One region of the Pseudomonas sp. NY15181 genome, then DNA from elsewhere that is predicted to be linked to it. Evidence: predicted binding sites of a transcription regulator. Region 1 holds the regulator's gene; the other holds the start of a gene.
What was found. Region 1 encodes FliA, which starts transcription of late flagellar genes. Its sites were predicted from a motif close to CTAAAGTTTNNNNNNNNNNNGCCGNTAA; they were not measured.
Positions count from the first base shown of each region.

Region 2: the regulator FliA is predicted to act here: its motif matches at 4,120-4,147, upstream of ACNFBT_RS19315 (methyl-accepting chemotaxis protein).

Region 1 is NZ_JBLUPT010000003.1:563,010-570,555, reverse strand. It holds gene ACNFBT_RS11410 (chemotaxis protein CheA) at 1-602, opposite strand, end outside; gene ACNFBT_RS11405 (protein phosphatase CheZ) at 635-1,417, opposite strand; gene ACNFBT_RS11400 (chemotaxis response regulator CheY) at 1,437-1,811, opposite strand; gene fliA (RNA polymerase sigma factor FliA) at 1,988-2,737, opposite strand; gene fleN (flagellar synthesis regulator FleN) at 2,734-3,564, opposite strand; gene flhF (flagellar biosynthesis protein FlhF) at 3,733-5,043, opposite strand; gene flhA (flagellar biosynthesis protein FlhA) at 5,059-7,182, opposite strand.
Region 2 is NZ_JBLUPT010000008.1:211,710-219,255, reverse strand. It holds gene tadA (type 4b pilus Flp biogenesis ATPase TadA) at 1-43, opposite strand, end outside; gene tadZ (type 4b pilus Flp biogenesis protein TadZ) at 40-1,224, opposite strand; gene ACNFBT_RS19330 (type II and III secretion system protein family protein) at 1,290-2,528, opposite strand; gene cpaB (Flp pilus assembly protein CpaB) at 2,544-3,458, opposite strand; gene ACNFBT_RS19320 (Flp family type IVb pilin) at 3,821-4,021, shown strand; gene ACNFBT_RS19315 (methyl-accepting chemotaxis protein) at 4,190-6,085, shown strand; gene ACNFBT_RS19310 (methyl-accepting chemotaxis protein) at 6,543-7,546, shown strand, end outside.

The sequences.
Region 1 (7,546 bases):
AGCTGGTCGAGCAGCGCCTCGAATTCGTCGTCGGTGATGTCGTCGCCACCGCTGCCGACCGCTGCGGCCGGCGCATCGGCGGCCGGCTCCAGGGCATCCATCAGTTGCTCGAACTCGGCGTCGGTGATGTCGCCGTAGGTCTCGGGAGCAGCCGGAGCCACCTCCGCCAAGGGCTCGGCAACTGCCGGAGCGGGAGCTTCGGCCGGGGCGGCGTTCGGGTCGGCCAACCGCGACAGCGCGGCCAGCAGCTCGGGCGTCGCCGGAGTCGGCTCTTCCGCGTCACGCACCTGCTGGAACATGACGTTGACGGTATCCAGCGCCTGCAGCATCACGTCCATCAGCTCGGCATCTACGCGGCGTTCGCCCTTGCGCAGCATGTCGAACACGTTCTCGGCGATGTGGCAGCACTCCACCAGCGCGTTCAGCTGGAGGAAGCCCGCCCCACCCTTGACGGTGTGGAACCCGCGGAAGATGGCATTGAGCAGGTCCATGTCTTCCGGGCGGCTTTCCAGCTCGACCAGTTGCTCGGACAGTAGCTCGAGAATCTCGCCGGCCTCCACCAGGAAGTCCTGGAGGATTTCGTCATCGGCGTCGAAGCTCATTCGGGTGCTCCCTCTACAGCGTCAGGCGACGCTTAAAAACCAAGGCTGGACAACAGGTCGTCGACATCGTCCTGACCGGACACGACGTCTTTTCTTGTATCGGCAGCGATTTGCGGACCTTCACCCTTGGACGATCTTTCTTTTTCAACCGCCTCGGTCATGCCCTGGTAGTCATGCTCGATGCCCGCGTAGCGGTCCACCTGACCGGCCATCCAGACCAGCTTGACCAGGTTCGACTCGACCTCGGTGACCAGCTTGGTGACGCGCTTGATCACCTGCCCGGTGAGGTCCTGGAAGTCCTGCGCCAGGAGGATGTCGTTGAGGTGCGCGGAAAGCTTCCGGCTGTCCTGGGCGCTGATGTAGAGGAACTGCTCCACGCGCTTGGCCAGCTCACGGAAGGCATCGGGCCCCAGCTCGCGGCGCATGAAACGCCCCCAGTCTTCCTGCAGCTCCTTGGCCTGGGTCTCGATGTGCATGACCACCGGGGTGCACTCTTCCACCAGGTCCATGGTGCGGTTGGCCGCCTTCTCGGTCATCTTCACCACATAGGAGAGACGATCGGTGGCGTCGGCGATCTGCGACATTTCCTCGGCGTGGCGGGAACTGGGGTCGATCTGGAAGTTGACGATGGCGTTGTGCAGCTCGCGGGTGAGCTTGCCGACTTCCTGGTAGAGCCCGCGATCGCGCGTCTGGTTGAGCTCGGAGATCAGCTGCACGGCGGTCTGGACTTCGCCGCGTTCAAGGCAGTCGACCAATTCGCGCGCATGTTTTTTCAGGGTCGACTCGAAGTCACCCGCGGATTCGTTGAAATCCATGACGCCCTCTTGATCAGCCTCAGCTGCCGACCCGCTCGAAAATCTTCTCGATCTTTTCTTTCAGCACCTGAGCGGTGAAAGGCTTGACCACATAGCCGTTGACCCCGGCCTGGGCCGCTTCGATGATCTGGTCGCGCTTGGCCTCGGCGGTGACCATCAGTACCGGCAGGTGCTTCAGACGTTCGTCGGCGCGGACCGCGCGCAGCAGGTCGATGCCGGTCATGCCGGGCATGTTCCAGTCGGTGACAAGGAAGTCGAAGTTGCCGCTGTGCAGCATCGGCAGCGCAGTGGTGCCGTCGTCGGCTTCTGCGGTGTTGGTGAACCCCAGGTCCCGCAGGAGGTTCTTGATGATGCGCCTCATCGTGGAAAAGTCGTCCACGATGAGAATTTTCATATTCTTGTCCAAACCGACCTCCATCGATACCAGGCACGTCCTGGCGGGCGTGCCGTCAATTCATCGAGCGGCGTGCGCTCATCCCGTTTGGGCGGCGTCAAAGGGACGTCGCCCGAAAGAATTCTGAAATCTAAATCTGAAGCCTACGAAAAAGCCGACGCGAAACTACCCGAACCTCAGTGCGCGCGCCACTCCGCCAGACGTGCCCGCAAGCGCGCGGCGCATTGGCTGTGCAGCTGGCTGACCCGGGACTCGCTGACCCCCAGCACTTCGCCGATCTCCTTGAGGTTGAGCTCCTCGTCGTAGTACAGGGCCAGCACCAGCCGCTCGCGTTCGGGCAGCTTGGTGATGGCGTCGGCCAGCGCCGCCTGGAAGCGTTCGTCTTCCAGGCCGTGGGAGGGCTCGTTGCCCTGGTGCGAAGCGTCTTCGGCCAGGCCACCGCCCTGCTCGCCGTCCTGCAGCAGATCGTCGAAGCTGTACAGGCGGCTGCCCTGGGTGTCGCTGAGGATGCCGTAATACTCTTCGAGACTCATATTGAGTTCGGCAGCAACTTCCTGATCTTTAGCGTCACGTCCGGTTCGAGCCTCGACGGTGCGGATCGCATCGCTGACCATGCGGGTGTTGCGGTGCACCGAGCGCGGGGCCCAGTCGCCCTTGCGCACTTCGTCGAGCATGGCGCCGCGGATGCGGATGCCGGCGTAGGTCTCGAAGCTCGCGCCCTTGCCGGCGTCGTATTTCTTCGCCGCCTCCAGCAGGCCGATCATGCCGGCCTGCATCAGGTCCTCCACCTGCACGCTGGCCGGCAGGCGGCCCAGCAGGTGGTAGGCAATGCGTTTGACCAGCGGCGCGTAGCGCTGGATCAGTTGGTCCTGGGAGTTCTGCGCCTGCGCCTTGCTGTACATACGCGCTCCAGAGGCCGTCATCATACGGCCGAACCCGTGGTCGGGTGCTGCACCAGGCGCTCGACGAAGAACTCCAGGTGCCCACGCGGGTTGGCCGGCAGCGGCCAGCTGTCGACTTTCTGCGCTACCGCACGGAACGCCAGGGAGGCCTTGCTGCGCGGGAACGCCTCATACACCGAACGCTGCTTCTGCACCGCCTTGCGCACCGATTCGTCGTACGGAATGGCGCCCACGTACTGCAGCGCCACATCGAGGAAGCGGTCGGTGACCTTGGTCAGCTTGGCGAACAGGTTGCGGCCCTCCTGGGGGCTGTGGGCCATGTTCGCCAGTACGCGGAAGCGGGTCATGCCGTAGTCGCGGTTGAGCAGCTTGATCAAAGCGTAGGCGTCGGTGATCGAGGTGGGTTCGTCGCAGACGACCAGCAGCACTTCCTGGGCGGCGCGGACGAAGCTCACCACCGAGTCGCCGATGCCGGCGGCGGTGTCCACCACCAGCACGTCGATGTTGTCGCTGATGTCGCTGAAGGCCTGGATCAGACCGGCGTGCTGCATGGGCGTGAGGTGCACCATGCTCTGCGTGCCGGAAGCCGCCGGAACGATGCGAACGCCGCCGGGACCCTGGAGGATCACGTCGCGCAGGTCGCACTCGCCTTCGATGACGTCGGCCAGCGTGCGCTTGGGCGTCAGGCCCAGCAGCACGTCGACGTTGGCCAGGCCCAGGTCGGCGTCCAGCAGCATGACGCGGCGGCCGAGGTCGGCCAGCGCCAGCGACAGGTTCACCGACACGTTGGTCTTGCCGACACCACCCTTGCCACCGGTGACTGCGATTACCTGTACAGGATGCATGCCCATATCAATACCTTGTCTCGTCATTCAGCCGCCGCGCCCCCTGGCGCTGCGGCCTTGCCGGCTGCGGTGCTCTACCGCTTCCGGCGTTCGCGGATCGTCTGCCAGAGCATCCGCCTCGCCGGGCAGCCCACCTGGCCACCCCTCGCCCCACCACGGGGCCGTTCAATTCGTTCAGCTGGCGCGACGCACCGGCTGCTGGTACAGGCCGGCGAACAGGTCGGCCATGGCGTCCTCGCTCGGCTCTTCCGGCGCCTGCAGGCTCACCGCGCGGCTGACCAGCTGATGGCTGCGCGCAATCTGCAGATCATCCGGAATCTTCGGACCGTCCGCCAGATAGGCTACCGGGAGACGCTGGCCAATTGCCAGAGCGAGCGCCTCGCCGAGGCTGCCGGCTTCGTCCAGCTTGGTCAGGATGCACCCGGCCAGACCGCATACACGATAGTTCTGCCAGGCGGCCTTGAGCACCTGGGCCTGGCTGGTCGCGGCCAGCACCAGATAGTTCTTCACGTTCAGGCTCTGTGCCGCCAGGGCTTCGAGCTGCATGCGCAGCGCCGGATCATTGGCGGGCAGGCCGGCGGTATCGATCAGCACCAGGCGCTTGCGCGCCAGCGGCGCCATGGCCTGGATCAGCGACTGGCCCGGATCGACCAGGGTCACCGGCACATTGAGGATGCGGCCGAGGGTCTTGATCTGCTCCTGGGCACCAATGCGGAAGCTGTCCATGGACACCAGTGCGATGCTCTGCGCGCCGTACTTCAGCACATAGCGGGCCGCCAGCTTGGCCAGGGTGGTGGTCTTGCCCATGCCGGCCGGACCGACCAGCGCGACCACCCCGCCCTGCTCCAGCAGGTCGATTTCCGGGGTGTTGATGGAGCGCGCCAGGTGCGCCAGCAGCATGCGCCAGGCCTGCTTCGGCTCGGCGATGGAAGCCACCTTCTCCAGCAGACTGCGCGACAGGTCTGCCGGCAGGCCCATGCGCTGCAGGCGGCGCCACAGGTTGGCCTGCTTCGGACGCTGGTTCTGCAGCTGGTTCCAGGCAATCGAGCCCAGCTGCACTTCGATCAGTTCACGCAGGCCGTTGAGCTCGAAGCGCATGGCCTCCAGCGCCTGCTGGCCGACGTTGGCGGCGGCCGGCGCAACTGGTGCGGCCATGGCTTCGGCCAGGGTCTCGGCGGCGCTGCGGCGCGGCGTCTCGACGCCGTACATTTGACGGTCCTTGCGCACGGCCTCGCTCATGCGGGTCGGCTCGCTCAGCTCGGCCTTGGCCTGGGCGATGCGCGCCTGGGTCTTGCGCAGCTCGGCTTCCAGCGCCGGGTTCGGCTTGCTGGCCGCTGCCGGGGCCTGGTAGTCCAGGGCCGCGGTCAGTTCCACGCCGCCAGCGACACGGCGGTTGCCGATGATCGCGGCGTCCGGGCCCAGCTCGTCACGGACCAGTTTCATGGCCTGACGCATATCGGCGGCGAAGAAGCGTTTTACCTGCATGGCCTGCGACCTCAATCAGTTCTGCCCAACGGTGGCGACGATCGTCACTTGTTTGTTGTCCGGGATTTCCTGGTAAGCCAGCACGTGCATGGTGGGGACCGCCATCCGCGCGAATCGGGACATCATCGCGCGGACGGGACCGGCCACCAGCAGGATCGCCGGCTTGCCGAGCATTTCCTGGCGCTGCGCCGCCTCGACCATCGAGCGTTGCAGCTTTTCCGCCATTCCGGGCTCCAGCAACATGCCGTCTTCGGAGCCCTGTCCGGCCTTCTGCAGACTGTTCAGCAATATCTGTTCCAACCTGGGTTCCAGAGTGATCACAGGCAGCTCCGGCTCTAGTCCCACAATGGTTTGCACGATTGCGCGGGACAGCGCGACGCGAACTGCCGCCACCATGGCGGCGGGATCTTGACTCTTGGCGGCGACGTTGGCGATGGCCTCGGCGATGGTGCGGATGTCGCGCACCGGCACCTGTTCCTGCAGCAATGCCTGCAGGACCTTGAGCAGGGTCGACAGGGAGATCATCCCCGGCACCAGCTCTTCCGCCAGCTTCGGCGAAGTCTTGGCCAGCAGCTGCATCAGTTGCTGGACTTCCTCGTGACCGAGCAGCTCATGGGCGTGCTTGTGCAGCACCTGGTTCAGGTGGGTGGCGACCACGGTGCTGGCATCGACCACGGTGTAGCCCAGGGACTGCGCCTGGTCGCGCTGGGACGGCTCGATCCACACCGCCTCCAGCCCGAAGGCCGGGTCCTTGCCGGCGATGCCGTTCAGGGTGCCGAACACCTGGCCTGGGTTGATCGCCAGCTCGCGGTCCGGGTAGATCTCGGCTTCCGCCACGCTGACGCCCATCAGCGTCAAACGATAGGCGTTGGGCAGCAGGTCGAGGTTGTCGCGAATATGCACCGACGGCATCAGGAAGCCCAGGTCCTGGGACAGCTTCTTGCGTACGCCCTTGATCCGCGCCAGCAGCTGGCCACCCTGGTTGCGATCCACCAGCGGGATCAGGCGATAGCCGACTTCCAGGCCGACCATGTCCACCGGGGTCACGTCGTCCCAGCCCAGTTCCTTGGTTTCCTGGGCGCGCTGGGCCGGCAGCAGCTCCTGCTGGCGCTGGGTTTCCTGCTCGGCCTGCTGCGCCGCCTGGCGCTGGCGCTGCCAGATCAGGTACGCGCCGCCGGCGGCCAGGCCGCCCAGGCCGACGAAGGAAATGTGCGGCATGCCCGGCACCAGGCCCATGGCGATCAGGATCGCGGCGGAGATGGCCAGTGCCTTGGGCGAGGCGAACATCTGGCGGTTCACCTGCTGGCCCATGTCCTCGGCGCTGGACACGCGGGTCACCATGATCGCCGCGGCGGTGGACAGCAGCAGCGACGGCAGCTGTGCCACCAATCCGTCACCGATGGTCAGCAGGGCGTAGACCTTGCCGGCATCGCCGAAGCTCATCGAGTGCTGGAGCATGCCGATGGCGACGCCACCGATGAGGTTGATGAAGAGGATCAACAGGCCGGCGACGGCGTCACCGCGAACGAACTTGCTGGCACCGTCCATGGAGCCGTAGAAGTCGGCCTCCTGGGCCACCTCGGCGCGGCGCTTCTTGGCTTCCGCCTGCTCGATCAGGCCGGCGTTGAGGTCGGCGTCGATGGCCATCTGCTTGCCGGGCATGGCGTCGAGGGTGAAGCGCGCGCTCACTTCGGAGATACGCCCGGCGCCCTTGGTGACCACCACGAAGTTGATGATCATGAGGATCGCGAAGACCACGATGCCGACCACGTAGTTGCCGCCGATCACCACCTCGCCGAAGGCCTGGATCACCTTACCCGCGGCGGCGTGGCCGTCATGGCCATGGAGCAGTACCACGCGGGTGGAGGCCACGTTCAGCGCCAGGCGCAACAGGGTTGCCACCAGCAGGATGGTCGGGAACACGGCGAAGTCCAGCGGACGCAGCGCGTACACGCAGACCAGCAGGACCACGATGGACAGGGCGATGTTGAAGGTGAACAGCACGTCCAACAGGAACGGCGGGATCGGCAGGGTCATCATGCCCAGCATGGCCAGCAGCAGCAGCGGCACCCCGAGATTGCCCCGGCCCAGGCCCGCCAGATTGCTGCGAACGTTGCTGATCAGTTGCGTGCGGTCCACCCTTGACTCCCCTGCCCTGCGACGGATCTTGCGCCCGCCCTATCAAACTTTTGACGCCCGAAAGAGCGTTTGCAGGAGCTTTAGCAGGAAGCGTTCCAACTTTTTCGAAGGGGTGGAAATACCCGTTCCAGAGCGACCCGTAGGGCGTACAACCGTTCGCGGTTGTACGCCGATTCGCCACACCTGCCAGCGACGCCCAAGCCGCGCACGGAGCGATCTGCAACCAAGGCCGATCGGCGTATAACGCGGAGCGTTATACGCCCTTGTATTAATGGAAGGCGCCCTCTCCTCGTCAGAGTAGGCACTTCCAAAAATAAGTAGCTGATAGCCCTTCCCACCTCCCGCAAACTCCCTTCGCTCTCCT
Region 2 (7,546 bases), on a different contig from region 1:
GATCGTGCTGGCCGGAGAAGCCGTTTCCGCTGCCGTAACTCATGACCGTGCCGCCTTCGGCCAGCCCAGCCAGGCGAAGCGCCGCGGACGCTCACCGACGTTCGCCCCCAGGTTGTCCGCCAGGTCGCGCAGCTTCACCGTCAGCGGGTCGCGCGGTGACAGGTCGAACAAGCTCTGGCCGATATTCTTCGCCCGCAGCCGCGCTTCGGGCGATGCCGGCAGCACGCCGAACAGCTCCAGGCCGAACATCTTGCCCAGGGCCGACGAATCCGGCGGCACGGACGGCCAGTAGCGCTCGATCAGCAGCTCGATGCGTGGCAGCGATGGGCTGCGCTCACGCAGCCGACGCAGGCGTTCCAGGCCCTTCTTGCAGGACGGTACGCTCTGGTCCACCAGCCAGAGGACGCGATTGGCCTGCGCCAGCAACTGGCTGCTGAGCTCGCCCTCGGCGACACCGGTGAGGTTGATCAGCACATGGGTGAACGCACTGCGCAGGTTGCCCAGCAGCAGATAGATCTCGGCGGTGGTGACGCGCTCCAGGATGCCGGGCTCATCCGACAGGCTGAGGATGCGCAGCCCGGAATCATGGCGGGTGAACGCGCTGTCGATCAGCGTCTGGTCGAGACGGCGCAGGTTGCGCATGGCATCGGCGAAACTGAAGGCCGACTCCATGCCAAGGATCGCCAGCGCCTCAGCGCTGGGCTGGCCGATGTCCACCAGCAGCACGCGGTTATCGGCCTGGCGTTGCAGCGCCAGCGCCAGGTGCAGCGCTACGAACGCGCCATCGGCGTCCGGCCGGGCACTGACCAGGCTCACCAGCTCGCCCTGCCGCGCGGCACTCACCGGCACGCTGGGCAGGCGTCCGCCCAGGCGGCGAATCAGGCCGCTCAGTTCGCTGGCGCGGGCGCCGTAGGTGACGAAATCGCGGGCACCGGCGCGCATCGCCGCCAGTACCAGCTGATTGTCCAGGCCATCGCCCACGGCCACCACCGAGAGCAGCGGCCGGGCCGACACCAACCCCTCGATCAATGAACTCTGCGCCACCACGTTGCCCTTGTTCAGGCTGGTGAACAGGACGCTGGCGCCCGTGACATCGAGCAGCGCCAGCACCTCCTCCAGGGTTCCGCTGTTGGCCACCACCACCTGTCCGCAGTTGGCCAGGCTGTTCTGCAGCCACTCCTGCTCGCCGGGATGCTGTACCAGTGCGACGAATGTCTGACTCATGCTGTCGCTCCCTTCCCGTTCCCTGCGGCCCGTTTTCTGGCGGGATGCCGCGTCATAGATGTCCATCAGCGCGACATCCCGCTGCTGGCCTTGCGCTGGTCGAAGCGGCCGTCTTCGAGGAAATAGAACTCGCCAAAGCCGGGGTCGTACTTGCGCAGCCCCTCGCCCGGCAAGGTCGGCAGGGACGCAGTCGCGGCCAGCGGCTGGACCAGGTGCGGGGTGACGATCATCAACAGTTCACGGTCGTCCTTGTCCAGGCTCGAGGATCGGAACAGCGCGCCGATCACCGGGATGTTGCCGAGGAAGGGAAACTTGTCGATGTTGCTGATGGTGCTGCTGCTGATCAGCCCGCTGATCACGAAGCTCTCGCCGTCGGCCAGCATCACGCTGGTGTCGGTACGCCGCACGGTCAGGGCAGGCACCGCGATGTCGTTGGTGCGAATGCCGCTGGAGAAGTCCAGCTCGCTGACTTCCGGCGCCACCTTCAGAGCGATGCGCTTGTCGTTCATCACCGTGGGCGTCAGGGTCAGGCGGACACCGAACTCCTTGTACTGGATCGTGATGGTGTCGTTATTGCCGTTGGGCACCGGAATGGGGAACTCACCGCCAGCCAGGAACGAAGCACTCTGCCCACTGGTCGCCACCAGACTCGGGCGCGCCAGGGTGTAGGCGAAGCCGCTACCTTCCAGCGCATTGATGAAGCCCAGCCACTTGCTGCTGCCACCGCCCCAGATGATGTTGAAGCCGCCGTTGGCGTTGCCGAAGGTGCTATCGGCCCCCAGGCTGCCATCGAGACCGATCTTCAGTCCGCCCAGGCTGCCTGGAGAGCCCAGAATAAAGGTATTGGAGCCTTTGCGGACCAGCGAGGTACTGGCCTGTTTGAGTTTACTGCGGCTTACCTCGACGAAACGGATGTCGGTCTGCACTTGATTGGACAGGCCGGCGGCAAGGTTGCTAGGCGCTCCGCCCGCATCGGCGATCGCCCGCGAACCGACTCGCACCACACTGCTCATCGGCTTGTCGCTACAGGGGGTCCAGATCAGCAGGCTGGTCAGGCCCTCGGCCTTGCCAGTGACCAGGAAATCACGTTTGTCGACCACCTGTACGTCGGCAATGTTCGGGTCGCCAATGGCCAGGCGCTTGATCGGCACCGGCAGTTGCTGGTCGAGCTGCGCCCCCTGCTGAACGTCGAGGTTCAACTGCTGGCCGACAAATCCGGCGCAGGCGCTCGGCACCGCCTGCGCGGCGGAGTGGACGGCACAGGCCAGAAGTGCGGCCAGCGACAGAATGAAGCGCTTGGACATCGATGCACTCCTTGCTCAATGTGCTTCACGGGTAACAGTGGTACCGCGGTAGACCACGACGCCCGGACTCACATCCGGCGCCGAAACCTGGCGTGCGGCCGGCGCAGAACGGGCCTTGCCGAGCAATTGTTCAAGGGTGATAGGCTGACTACCCGACGCATTCAGCGAGGCCTGTATATAGCGCCCCTGCTGCTCTTTCTCGTAGAGGTTCTCATCCTTGCTGCGCACTGCCAGGCGCAGCGAACCGGCTTGGCTGGCCAGCATCAGGCGCGAGGCCGCCTCGGCCGGCACGGCCAGCACGGCGGTACGCGGAGGACGCGGCGTCTTGTCCTTCGGATCGCCGCCGTTGCGGACCTGGCCATCGTTGGCAACGGCGATCTGCTCGCCATAGGTGAGAACGCGTACCCCAGGCAGCACAACCTGGGCACTGATGACCCGATCGGTACCCTGTTGATCCTTCACGAAGAGCATCACGTCGACGTAATCACCGGGCAGCACGAACCCACCGCCGCCAATCACCTCGTCCACCGCGATGGCCATGGCCCGCTCGTCCGGGCGGATGGTCCGCGCCAGTGGGCCGCCCGGCTCCATCAGCGCGGCGGAAAGAATGCTGCCGGCCGGTACCGCCACCCAGACACGCTGCCCGATCAGCGCCTCGGGCTTGGGATAGCTCCCTGCCGGAGCCGTGTGCAACAGCTCGATGGCGAGATCGTCCTTGCCGATCACCGTCAGCGCCGCAAGCTCACGGCGAGCCACCACCACTGGCGTACGTTGCAGCTTGTCCGCCTCGGCCACCGCCGCGGGCGCCACCTCCTGCATGGCGCCGGCGACCGGAGCCGCCGGCTTGCCCACCGATAACCCCAGATAACCTACAACCCCCGCACACAACAGCAACAGCCCGGCGAAAACCATCAGCACCTTGCTATTCATGTCCACGTCCTTGCGCGTTATCGGGATGAGTGAACCTGTGGTCCACAGCCTGATCGGAAGTCACAACACCGGCTATTCCGGTATACGCCCTTCAGACCCTTATTTTTGTTTCGGCCCGACGAGGAACTTTGATAAGAAGCATTCCTCATAATTAGTTCCTGCTTGTTCCAAAGCAGAATTTAGTAGCTGCGGTAATAGCGTCAAATGCCGGTGTGAAAATTCCAATCCTCAGATAGTTCTACTTCGCCATGACTATAACTTTGGCATTAGCACTATTTGATCAATTGCATTCCGCCATACCGAGCCTAGCCTGACGGTGAAGTCGGGGCGCCGCCCCGGTGGTACCGCTAGGAGCAATCGCGATGAACCTGAACACCAAAGATCTGACGTTGAAGCTGTACTGCAAGGCAAAAGCTTTCGTTGCCGACAAGGAAGGTGCTACCGCCATCGAATATGCGGTAATCGCCGGTCTCATCGCGGTAGCCATCGTGGCAATGGCCAGAACTCTCGGCACTGATATCGGTGGAGTATTCACCAAGATAAGCGGCGAACTTCCCAAGTAGCCCCTGATAATTGCCCGAGCGGTCAACAAACAGAACATGAAATACCCGCGAAAATTCGCGGGTATTTCATGTTGGGCGCTGAAAAAAACCTGCGCCCGCTAAAGTTACGCCACTCGCTGCCGACACATCCTGCCTACCCCTTCGTGTCATCTGCAGGATGCTTTACCGATGCTTCGCTCGCTGTCCTTCGCCAAGAAGATTCTTCTGGCGGCCTCCCTCGTGGTCATCTTCGCCTTCGCCTGCTTCATCCTCTTCAACGATTTCCGCCAGCGCGAGGCGATCCACGACGCCACCGATTCCAAACTGACCGAGGTCGGCAGCCTGACCGCCAGCAACATCCAGAGCTGGCTGGAGGGCCGCATCCAGCTGGTGGAAAGCGAAGCCGCGCAACTGGCGGACCAGGACCCGACGCCCGAGCACATCCAGCACGTGCTGGAGCAGGCGGTGTTCAAGAAGAACTTCGAATCGGTCTACCTGGGCGAAGCCGCCAGCGGCGTGTTCACCATGCGCCCCTATGCGCCGATGCCCGATGGCTATGACCCGCGCCAGCGCGGCTGGTACAAGGATGCCGTGGCCGCAGGCCGGCTGATCGTCACCGAGCCGTTCCTCGACGCCGGCACCAACGAGCAGATCCTCGCCATGTCCATGCCGGTGATGCGCAACGGCCAATTGATCGGCGTCGCCGCCGGCGACATGAAACTGGAAACCATCACCGCCATCATCAACTCGCTGAAATTCGACGGTAACGGCTACGCCTTCCTGGTCAGCGACGCCGGCAAGATCCTGCTGCACCCGGACAGCAAGCTGGTGTTCAAGAACCTCACCGAGATCTACCCGCAGGGCGCGCCGAAAGTGCAGCCGGGCGTGCAGGAAGTCAGCGTCAACGGCGACGACCAACTGGTCTCCATGACGCCGGTGAAGGGCCTGCCGGGTGTGACCTGGTACGTCGCCCTGGTGCTGGACAAGAGCGCGGCCTATTCGATGCTCAGCGACTTCCGCACCTCGGCCATCATTGCCACGGCCATCGCCATCGTCGCCATCCTGCTCCTGCTGGGCATGCTGATCCGCGTGCTGATGGCCCCGCTGACCGACATGGGCCGCGCCATGCAGGACATCGCCCTGGGCGACGGCGACCTCACCCAGCGCCTGAAGGTCGCCAGCAACGACGAGTTCGGCGTGCTGGCCAATGCCTTCAACCGCTTCGTCGAGCGCATCCACGAATCCATCCGCGAAGTGGCCTCCACCGCGCGCAACCTGCATGACGTCTCGCAGCTGGTGGTCAACGCCTCCAACTCGTCCATGAGCAACTCCGACGAGCAGGCCAACCGCACCAATAGCGTGGCCGCCGCGATCAACGAGCTGGGCGCCGCCGCCCAGGAAATCGCCCGCAATGCCGCCGACGCCTCCCACCATGCCACCGATGCCTCGCACCAATCGGCAGACGGCCGCCAGGTGGTCGAGCAGACCATCAGCGCGATGAACCAGCTGTCGGATAAAATCAGCTCCGCCTGCGCCAACATCGAGGCACTGAACAGCCGCACGGTGAACATCGGCCAGATCCTCGAAGTGATCAAGGGCATCTCCGAGCAGACCAACCTGCTGGCCCTGAACGCCGCCATCGAAGCGGCCCGCGCCGGTGAGGCCGGCCGTGGCTTCGCCGTGGTCGCCGACGAGGTGCGCAACCTGGCGCACCGCGCCCAAGAGTCGGCCCAGCAGATCCAGAAGATGATCGAGGAGCTGCAGGTCGGCGCCCGCGAAGCCGTGGACACCATGACCGAAAGCCAGCGCTACAGCCTGGAAAGCGTGGAAATCGCCAACCGCGCCGGCGAGCGCCTGGCCAGCGTGACCCACCGCATCGGCGAGATCGACTCGATGAACCAGTCGGTGGCCACCGCCACCGAGGAGCAGACCGCCGTGGTCGACTCGCTGAACATGGACATCACCGAGATCAACACCCTGAACCAGGAAGGCGTGGAAAACCTCCAGGCCACCCTGCGCGCCTGCGCCGACCTGGAAAACCAGGCCGGGCGTCTGCGTCAGCTGGTGGACAGCTTCCGCATCTGACGCGGAATGCTTCAACGAATAAGGCGCCTTCGGGCGCCTTTTTCGTTCGCGGACAAGGGCTGGGCGCCCCCGGTCGGTCCTACAGGTCAGCTCGAACCTTGTAGGAGCGAGCTTGCTCGCGAACCACACCAGCGACAGATCCGCCCGTGAATCCGCCTTCATGGGAGCAGACCCTATCCACGATGGGCAGGCGCGCCCGCCCTACCGTTCGTCCACCGGCCTCAAGCTTTTACCCAACATGCCGACAGCAAGGATGAAGGCCCACGAGAACAACGAATCCAGTCGGGCCGGATATCACTGCTGGCACATGGGAGTGCCGGCCCCGCCCGCCCGGCTACCCGCCGCGCCGGCTTCGTCCGCTCCGTCACCACACGGACGGGCGCGCCCTGGCGACATCGGATCTGTCGCCCGGACCCACGCCGTTCTGGCATCCCACTACCTCCGGACTCGACGCAGCATGATCAAGAGCCTGAAATTCAGCCATAAGATCCTCCTGGCCGCCTCGCTTGTGGTTTTCTCCGCTTTCGCCCTCTTCACCCTCTACAACGACTACCTGCAGCGCAACGCGATCCGCGACGATCTCGAAGACTACCAGCGGGAAATGGGCACGGTGACCGCCAGCAACATCCAGAACTGGCTGAGTGGCCGGCTGCTGCTGATCGAAAGCACCGCGCAGACCATCGCTCGCGACAACGCCCCGGAAAAAATCGCCGCACTGCTGGAGCAGAACACCCTGCGCAGCACCTTCAACTACACCTACCTGGGGCAGGAAGACGGCACCTTCACCATGCGTCCGAACGATGCCATGCCCGACGGCTACGACCCGCGCACCCGCCCCTGGTACAAGGACGCCCTGGCCGCCGGCGGCACCACGCTGACCGAACCGTACATCGACGCGGCGACCCAGCAGTTGGTCATCACCGTCGCCACCCCGGCCCGCAACGGCGGCAAGACCGCCGGCGTGGTCGGCGGCGACCTTGGCCTGCAGACCCTGGTACAGATCATCAACTCGCTGAACTTCAGCGGCATGGGCTACGCCTTCCTGGTCAGCGGCGACGGCAAGATCCTCGTGCACCCGGACAAGAACCTGGTGATGAAGACCCTGGCCGAGGTCTACCCGCAGAACACCCCGAGGATCGGCGGCGGCTTCAGCGAGGCCGAACTCAACGGCCAGACCCGCATCCTCAGCTTCACCCAGGTGAAGGGTCTGCCATCGGTGAACTGGTACATCGGCCTGTCCATCGACAAGGACGCCGCCTACGCCATGCTGAGCAAATTCCGCACCTCGGCCATCGTCGCCGCGGCCATCGCCATCGTCGCCATCCTGCTTCTGCTGGGCATGCTGATCCGCGTGCTGATGCAGCCATTGACCACCATGGGTCGCGCCATGGAAGACATCGCCCAGGGTGAAGGCGACCTCACCAAGCGCCTGAAGGTCGCCAGCAACGACGAGTTCGGCGT